Regions from separate parts of the Mesorhizobium sp. C372A genome, predicted to be linked through region 2. Evidence: riboswitches for the same ligand, from Rfam matches in the RefSeq annotation. Region 2 holds a riboswitch; each other region holds the start of a gene.
What was found. Region 2 has a riboswitch for cobalamin ahead of NLY42_RS18085 (DUF1636 family protein). Riboswitches for the same ligand answer to the same signal wherever they lie in the genome.

Region 1 (2,259 bases), 2.7 Mb from region 2:
TGTGGTTCCAAGTCGTCGGATAGTGGTAGTGCATCAAGGTGCCGATGCGGTCGGCAGCAACAGTGTCGGACAGGTTCTTCGTCACCGCGCGCTTTCCCGACATCGTGTAGCTGACGGCATCGCGCAGCAGCGGCGCGCGGGTGGCGCGGTATTGCCCGGCCGGATCGATGCGGAACTTGCTCGGCAGGCCCGCCGCCTCGCATTTCGCCCAGTGCGCCAGCATCTCCGGATCGCTGTCGGCGCCCTGCACGCCGGTCACCGTCGGCGCTTCGGGGAATGTCTTGCACAGCTCTGGATGATTGCCGGCGCAGTGATAGCATTCGCGGTTGTTTTCCCAGACCAGCTTCCAGTTGCCCTTCTCGATGATGGTGCTCTCGAAGGCGACCTTGGCTTCATTCAGCCGGTGCGGCTTGAGGTAGGGCTCTATCATGGCGCGCATCGGCGCAAAGTCGGCAGGTTCTTTCGCCAGGCAGATGAAGATGTAGCCGCCGACGGTCTCGCAGGCGACGGGCTTCAGGCCGAACTGGCTCTTGTCGAAACCGTCGGCCATCTGGCGGGCAAACAGCAGCCGGCCGTCAAGCTCGTAGGTCCACTGGTGATAGGGGCAGACAAGCTTTGCCGCCATGCCCTTCTCAGTGTTGCAGACACGGCTGCCGCGATGGCGGCAGGAATTGTGAAAGGCGTTGATGTTGCCCTTCTGGTCGCGGACCAGCACCACCGGATAATCGCCGATCTGCACGGTGATATAGCTGCCGGGCTTCGGCAGTTCGCAATCATGGCCGATGAACAGCCAGTCGCGATACCAGATAAGCTCCATGTCGAGCTTGAAATAGTCCGGGTCGGTGTAGAAGGGCTGTTCCAGCGAAAAGCCTTGCTTGCGGCCGTTCAGGAGCCTCAGCATGTCGTTGCGCGTATCCATAGTTCTGTCCTCGTGGTTTAAGGACTGAACTTGGTGGTGATGGAGGAAGGATCGGACGCAGGCCGGCGCGGCGCCGGACATGCACTATCCACCTCTTGACCGCCCACCGCGATCAGTCGAGTCTATGCATCTCGGGCTGGTTTCCGGGCTCTGGAGTTGTCCTTGCGGACCATCGCGACACCTTCCCAGGCTCTTGCCCAGTGGTCTCCCGTTGCGACTTCAACTCCACCACCGTTGCGGGGGCAGCGCCGGATTCTGACCGGCTTCCCAATTCTCCGCTGCGTCGTCACGAAGCGGCACCTGAGATGCGATCATCTAATCACGGCAGCGATCGCGACGTCGGCATGAAAGCGACATCATATCCATGCGGCGCGACACGCGCGGCATACGCCCCGCCGACCACCGAAGGGCTGAGATCCTGTCTTGCGGCGCTATCATCGCCGTTTCGAATCGCTGCGGATCCAGTTCCGATCTGGGGCAAAAAGGGCTCAACGGTATCGAAAAGTTACTATTAGCAATCTCTAATCGAACCGAACGGTTCGTTTCTGTTGACAATGCGTGCAGGACGGTGTGAACGACGGCCCGGAAACCCACACCGGAGCGAACCACTCGGTTCGACATAAGCAACTGAAAACAATGCGATAAATGACCATAGAGGAACTTCCTGGCACAATTTCAAGGTGCAGGACCGTGGTCCACACGGAACAACTTCGTGATTGGAAACCAGCCTATGGCTTTCCCACATCGGGGCTGTCCGAACGACGCGAATTCCTCCCAAGACACGCCGCTAGACGGACAGACAAACTGGAGTACTAAAAATGAAAAAGATCATCCTCACTGCCGCAGCCGTTTTGGCGATCACCAGCAGCGCCTTCGCCGGTAGCGACAATTACGGTTCCAATGGTGCGAACCAGCCAGCCGTCTCGGTCGACAGCTCGTATACGGCTTCCATTCAGAAGCCGGCGCACGCTGACAAGCAGCCTGTCGTTCAGGGCGCCGACCGCGACCTCTACGGCAATCGCTGATCCCGACCAAAGAAGGGCGGCTAACCCGTCGCTCTCGGGATCCCAAAAAATTCAGGAGTATTGAAATGAAAAAGATCATCCTTGCTGCCGCCGCCGTTTTGGCCATCTCCGGCAGCGCTTTCGCCGGCAGCGACAACTACGGTTCGAACGGCGCCAACCAGCCTGCGATTACGTCGACCGATAGTGGCCATACGGCTTCGGTTGAGAAGTCGGCTCCAGCCGAGCAGGCGCCTGCCCACGGTGCCGACCGTAACCTTTTCGGCCGCTAAAAGCCGGTTTCCAGCACGTGGCGGGCTTATCCGCTGCAGCTGGCGG
Region 2 (2,259 bases):
GTTGGCGCGGGCCGAACCGGCTGAATCCATCAAATCGCTCTTCGACAGGATGATCAGGTCGGCGCAGGCGATCTGGTCCTCGAACACTTCCTCGACCGGATCGTCGTGGTCGAGCGTCTCGTCCTTGGCGCGCTGCGCCTGCAAGGCGTCCATGTCGTTGGCGACGCGGCCTTCGGCCAGCGCCGGGCCGTCGACCACGGCGATGACGCCGTCGACCGTCACGCGGCTTTTCACGCTCGGCCACTGGAAAGCCTGGACCAGCGGCTTGGGCAGCGCCAGGCCGGAGGTCTCGATCAGGATATGATCGACCTTGGGGGTCAGCGCCAGGATCTTGTCGAGGGCGGGCACGAAATCGTCGGCGACGGTGCAGCAGATGCAGCCATTGGCCAGTTCGACGATGTTTTCCTCGGGGCAGGTGTCGATGCCGCAGCCTTTCAGGATCTCGCCGTCGATGCCGATATCGCCGAACTCGTTGACGATGATGGCGATGCGCTTGCCGCCGGCGTTTTCCAGGAGATGGCGGACCAGCGTCGTCTTGCCGGCACCGAGGAAGCCGGTGACGACGGTGCAAGGCACACGGGAAACGGAAGCGCTCATGATCAGTCCTTCAGCATGTCGAGGGGCGGGATGCGGGCAACGAGGCCGCGCTTGAGGGAATCGGGCCGGCCGCGCCAGGGGATGAGGCCGTCGGTCGAGGTGGCGAAGAGTTTTGCGCCGGTGACGAGGTCGGCGCCGCTGGTCGCGGTCAGGTCGCCGAAGACATAGCTCCAGCAGCCGTCGCGCAGGATCGCGGCGCTGAGGCGGCGCTTGCAATTGCCGAGGCATTCGACCGTGCGGACGCGGATGTTGTCATTCGCAGCGGCGCGGCGCGTGTCGTCGGCCAGAAGTTCGCCGGCGCGGGGATGGGCGTCGGAGCCGGTCTCGTCGCGGCAGGAGGCGCAGACGATGACGGTCACGCCGGCCAAGGCGTCGCTATCGGCGGACGAAACATCCGCTGTGCCAGCCGAAAAACTGCTGTTCTGGTCCAAAAACCGGGCTCCTTGCCCGGAAACCCGCCGGGCGATCGGATTCTATAGTCGCAGACGGCAGGTCTCCTGGCTCGCGAGTCGTCGCCTTGGTTAGCCGCCTTCCCGGTGTTACCCAGTGGCTTTCGGCCTTGGCTCTTCGCTTACAGTTGCGGGGACAGCCGCGGATTTGGGATTTTTTCGTCCCGCACCGCATTCCCTCTTGGCCCTTGCCGTTGCGGGCAGGGGACCGTCTGGAGCGGATTTAGGCTTTTGCGGGCGGCGGTGTCAACGCACGGCTACGACATGGCGATGTCGGCAGGGGCTGTCATGTCCCGGCTTCCGGCAGTGCCAGGATGACCTGTCGGATAGCTTGATAGCCATCGCTATAGTCCCAGTCATGACCGACAGCCAGATTCTGTCCCTCATGCCAAACCGCGTTGTCCAGAAGGACTTCGGCACTAATCAGCGTGCCCTTCAAGCCTGCCAGAAAGGTCCGGACAAAATGGCTTCCGGGGGGTACCGAAGCTGTGAACAGCTTTTCCAGCTTGGCATAGAATGCTGGATAGCCTGGTGTCAGCGAGCATAGCTCGGTTGTGGCCTGGGAAATGACCGGGCCGCTATAGATTTTCCAGCGGGCATCTTTTCGCCAGATCTTCCAACTGGCGCTGCTTCGCTGCCAAAGCTCTATTTCGGCCTGCATGTTCTCGCAGACGTGATCGGCCAGTCCCTCAATGGCCACATGGAAAACACCACGGAGAAACTTTTCAAACGCCTGGTTCAGTTCCTGTTCGCGCGTGTCGCCGAAGCCAGCAAAGGATTCAATGACCGGCTGAACATCAAGCAGCGGAGAAAAAATGTAGATTTCCAGGACCAGCCGGTCAGAACTCGTCTCGAACACCTCAGCCTCAAACCGAAGCTGCTTCGATTGGAGCATGACGTCCCTATCTCTGCGGACTGCATCTATTCCATGCGCAATGAGGGCGCCATGGATCATGTCGAGCACTTTGTCCGATGCCATTGCACAACCTACGAGGCTTATTGAGGCGTCTATGACAGACGCTGCAAGGGTTGGCCATCTCTCTCGCTAGCCAATGCCGGCCCCAGATTGCCGGCCGGCGTCACTTCGATGCGCTCAAGGCCAAGCCAGCCCTGCATCTCCTTTAGTTCCTCGAAAAGCTGTGCGGTGGTCTCAGGCGGTGCGCCTGCTTCGGCATAGGCGGCGTGGACGCGTAAGACACTCGCAGGCCGGTCG
Region 3 (2,259 bases), 3.1 Mb from region 2:
GCCTCGGCAGACGCTTTCAACGCGCCTGCCACCGCATCCCTGCCTTGGGACAGGGCCCGGGCCAGCAAGACCAGCTCGTCGGTCTTCTGGGCCGCGAAGGCGAGCCACGACCTGATGTCCGCGTCGAGTTCCGTCTCCATGCGCAGATCAATCGGCACATGCAGCATCGAGCAAGAAGGCGCGATCTCGACGCGGTCCAAGGGCCAGCCGGCGACGATCGGTTTGATGCGGTCGAGAATGGCGGGCAGGTTCGCACGCCAGACGTTGCGGCCATCGATCAAGCCAAGCGAGAGCACCAGATCCTTCGGAGCGAGCCGAGCCACCGTTTCCAGCTGCTCGGGAGCGCGCACGAGATCAATATGCAGGCCGGCCAGGGGCAGAGAAATCGCGGTTTCGAGATTGTCTCCCAGCGACCCGAAATACGTAGCCAGCATGATCTTCAGCTCGGGCGCGGCTTTCGACAGCTGGCCATAGGCGAATTCGAACGCAGCTCGTTCGTTCGGGTTCAGATCGAGGACAAGCGCTGGCTCATCGATCTGCACCCAGTCGGCTCCCGACAGCTTCAGCCTCTCCAGAAGCTGCTCGTAAACCGGCAGCAGCCGCGGTAGGAGAGCGATGGGACCGAACCCCTCGGCAGGCGATTTCGCCAGCTTGAGGAAGGTGATGGGTCCAAGGATGACTGGGCGTGTGTGAATGCCGAGAGCTTTAGCCTCGAGGAAGTAATCGACCGGCTTCGATGACGAGAGGGCGAACGTCTGATCATCATCGAGTTCCGGCACAATGTAGTGGTAGTTGGTGTCAAACCACTTGGTCATTTCCATCGCGGTTACACCAGGTCCATGAGCCTCCTCCTGGTAACCAGCGTGTCCACAATCCTCCGTCTGACCCTGGTTGCCGCGCGCCATTGCGAAGTAGATGTCAAGTGGGACCTCGCCGCTATTCCAGCCGTAACGGGATGGAACGGCCCCGACCATGGCTGCGGTGTCGAGCACTTGGTCGTAAAGCGAGAAGTCGTTCGACGGGATTTTCGACACACCGCGATCGCGCTGCTCTTCCCAGCTAGCGGCACGGAGCGCCTTCGACGTCGTGAGAAGGTCGCCAGCGGACGATGTTCCGGACCAGTAGCTTTCAAGCGCGAATTTCAGTTCTCGCCGACGACCGAAGCGCGGCACGCCGAGCGTTGCTACAGGAATTTGCTGAGAGACAGTCATGTCATACCCCGATGATTGGGGCGTCGGTGACAAGGAAGGCGCTAGCAGGCCGGCATCAACGCCGGGTTGCAGCGGCCACCGAGACACCCCGCCCGTGGACGTAATTCGCGTGGCAGGCCTCCTGGCTCGCGGGGTCATAGCCTCTACCCGTCTTCCTGAGGGTATTCGCCTCAGTGACGTGATTGGGGTTGGCTCGCCGCTAACAGTTGCGGGGGCAGCGCCGGCATCGCACCGGCTTCCCTCTTAGCTCCGCTGCGGCAGCGCCGCACGCGAGAACCACGACACGTAGACAATCACAGCAGTTCGCTCTTTTGTCAATGACGCATAACGAAATGTTTATGTAGTTATGTGATCGCGCTTTTACGCCTTTGTCTAGCATTGTGAAATATTCAGTCTGCTGCCCGCATTCGGCATCGTGGGACGTGATCGCAAGTCAAGTCCGACGGACGCCGCGAGTTCTCCGTTACCTCAGGAACCTTACTGGCCTTCCCCAAGCTGAGCTTCTGGAAAATGCAGGTGACGATCTGGATGACGGTGAATGCCGTCATGGCAAGCACGCCTTGCACCGCTCCTCCAGCGAGCTTCACGGCAGCAGCATGGGTCAGTTCTCCGAAGCGAATGGCTGTCGCTATCAGCGAGCTTTGACACAGTTCCGCCACTGCGGTCATCGCGTCAGTAGGGCGGCTGGTTAGTTGCCCGCGCATCTACAGCAACCCAGCCCCTTCCGCCTCGCGGCGCAAATTCTGCCTTGGCCTTGGGCCGATCTGCTGGATCACCAGGCCGGCCGCCAGCGAGCCAAGGTCGCCGCAGGTCTTGAGGTTGCGGCCCTGCGTGTAGCCATGCAGGAAACCGGCGGCGTAGAGGTCGCCGGCGCCGGTGGTGTCGACCAACTCCTTGATGGCGGTCGCCTCGATGACCACGGTCTCGTCGCCGCGCACGATCACTGAGCCTTTTTCGGAGCGGGTGACGGCGGCAATCTTGCAGTCCTTGCGGATCTGAGCCAGCGCCTCGTCGAAGGATTTTGTCTGGTAGAGCGACTTGATCTCGT

Region 1: linked by a shared signal. The riboswitch ahead of NLY42_RS04945 (aromatic ring-hydroxylating oxygenase subunit alpha) and the one ahead of NLY42_RS18085 (DUF1636 family protein) in region 2 are both predicted to bind cobalamin.
Region 3: linked by a shared signal. The riboswitch ahead of metE (5-methyltetrahydropteroyltriglutamate--homocysteine S-methyltransferase) and the one ahead of NLY42_RS18085 (DUF1636 family protein) in region 2 are both predicted to bind cobalamin.

The regions. Positions count from the first base shown of each region.
Region 1 is NZ_CP100475.1:1,068,219-1,070,477, forward strand. It holds gene NLY42_RS04945 (aromatic ring-hydroxylating oxygenase subunit alpha) at 1-919, opposite strand, end outside; cobalamin riboswitch at 1,037-1,238, opposite strand; gene NLY42_RS04950 (DUF680 domain-containing protein) at 1,738-1,944, shown strand; gene NLY42_RS04955 (DUF680 domain-containing protein) at 2,010-2,213, shown strand.
Region 2 is NZ_CP100475.1:3,807,743-3,810,001, forward strand. It holds gene cobW (cobalamin biosynthesis protein CobW) at 1-597, opposite strand, end outside; gene NLY42_RS18085 (DUF1636 family protein) at 600-1,028, opposite strand; cobalamin riboswitch at 1,068-1,274, opposite strand; gene NLY42_RS18090 (DUF6348 family protein) at 1,333-2,025, opposite strand; gene NLY42_RS18095 (winged helix-turn-helix domain-containing protein) at 2,055-2,259, opposite strand, start outside.
Region 3 is NZ_CP100475.1:310,578-312,836, reverse strand. It holds gene metE (5-methyltetrahydropteroyltriglutamate--homocysteine S-methyltransferase) at 1-1,211, opposite strand, end outside; cobalamin riboswitch at 1,306-1,507, opposite strand; gene NLY42_RS01375 (adenosine kinase) at 1,916-2,259, opposite strand, start outside.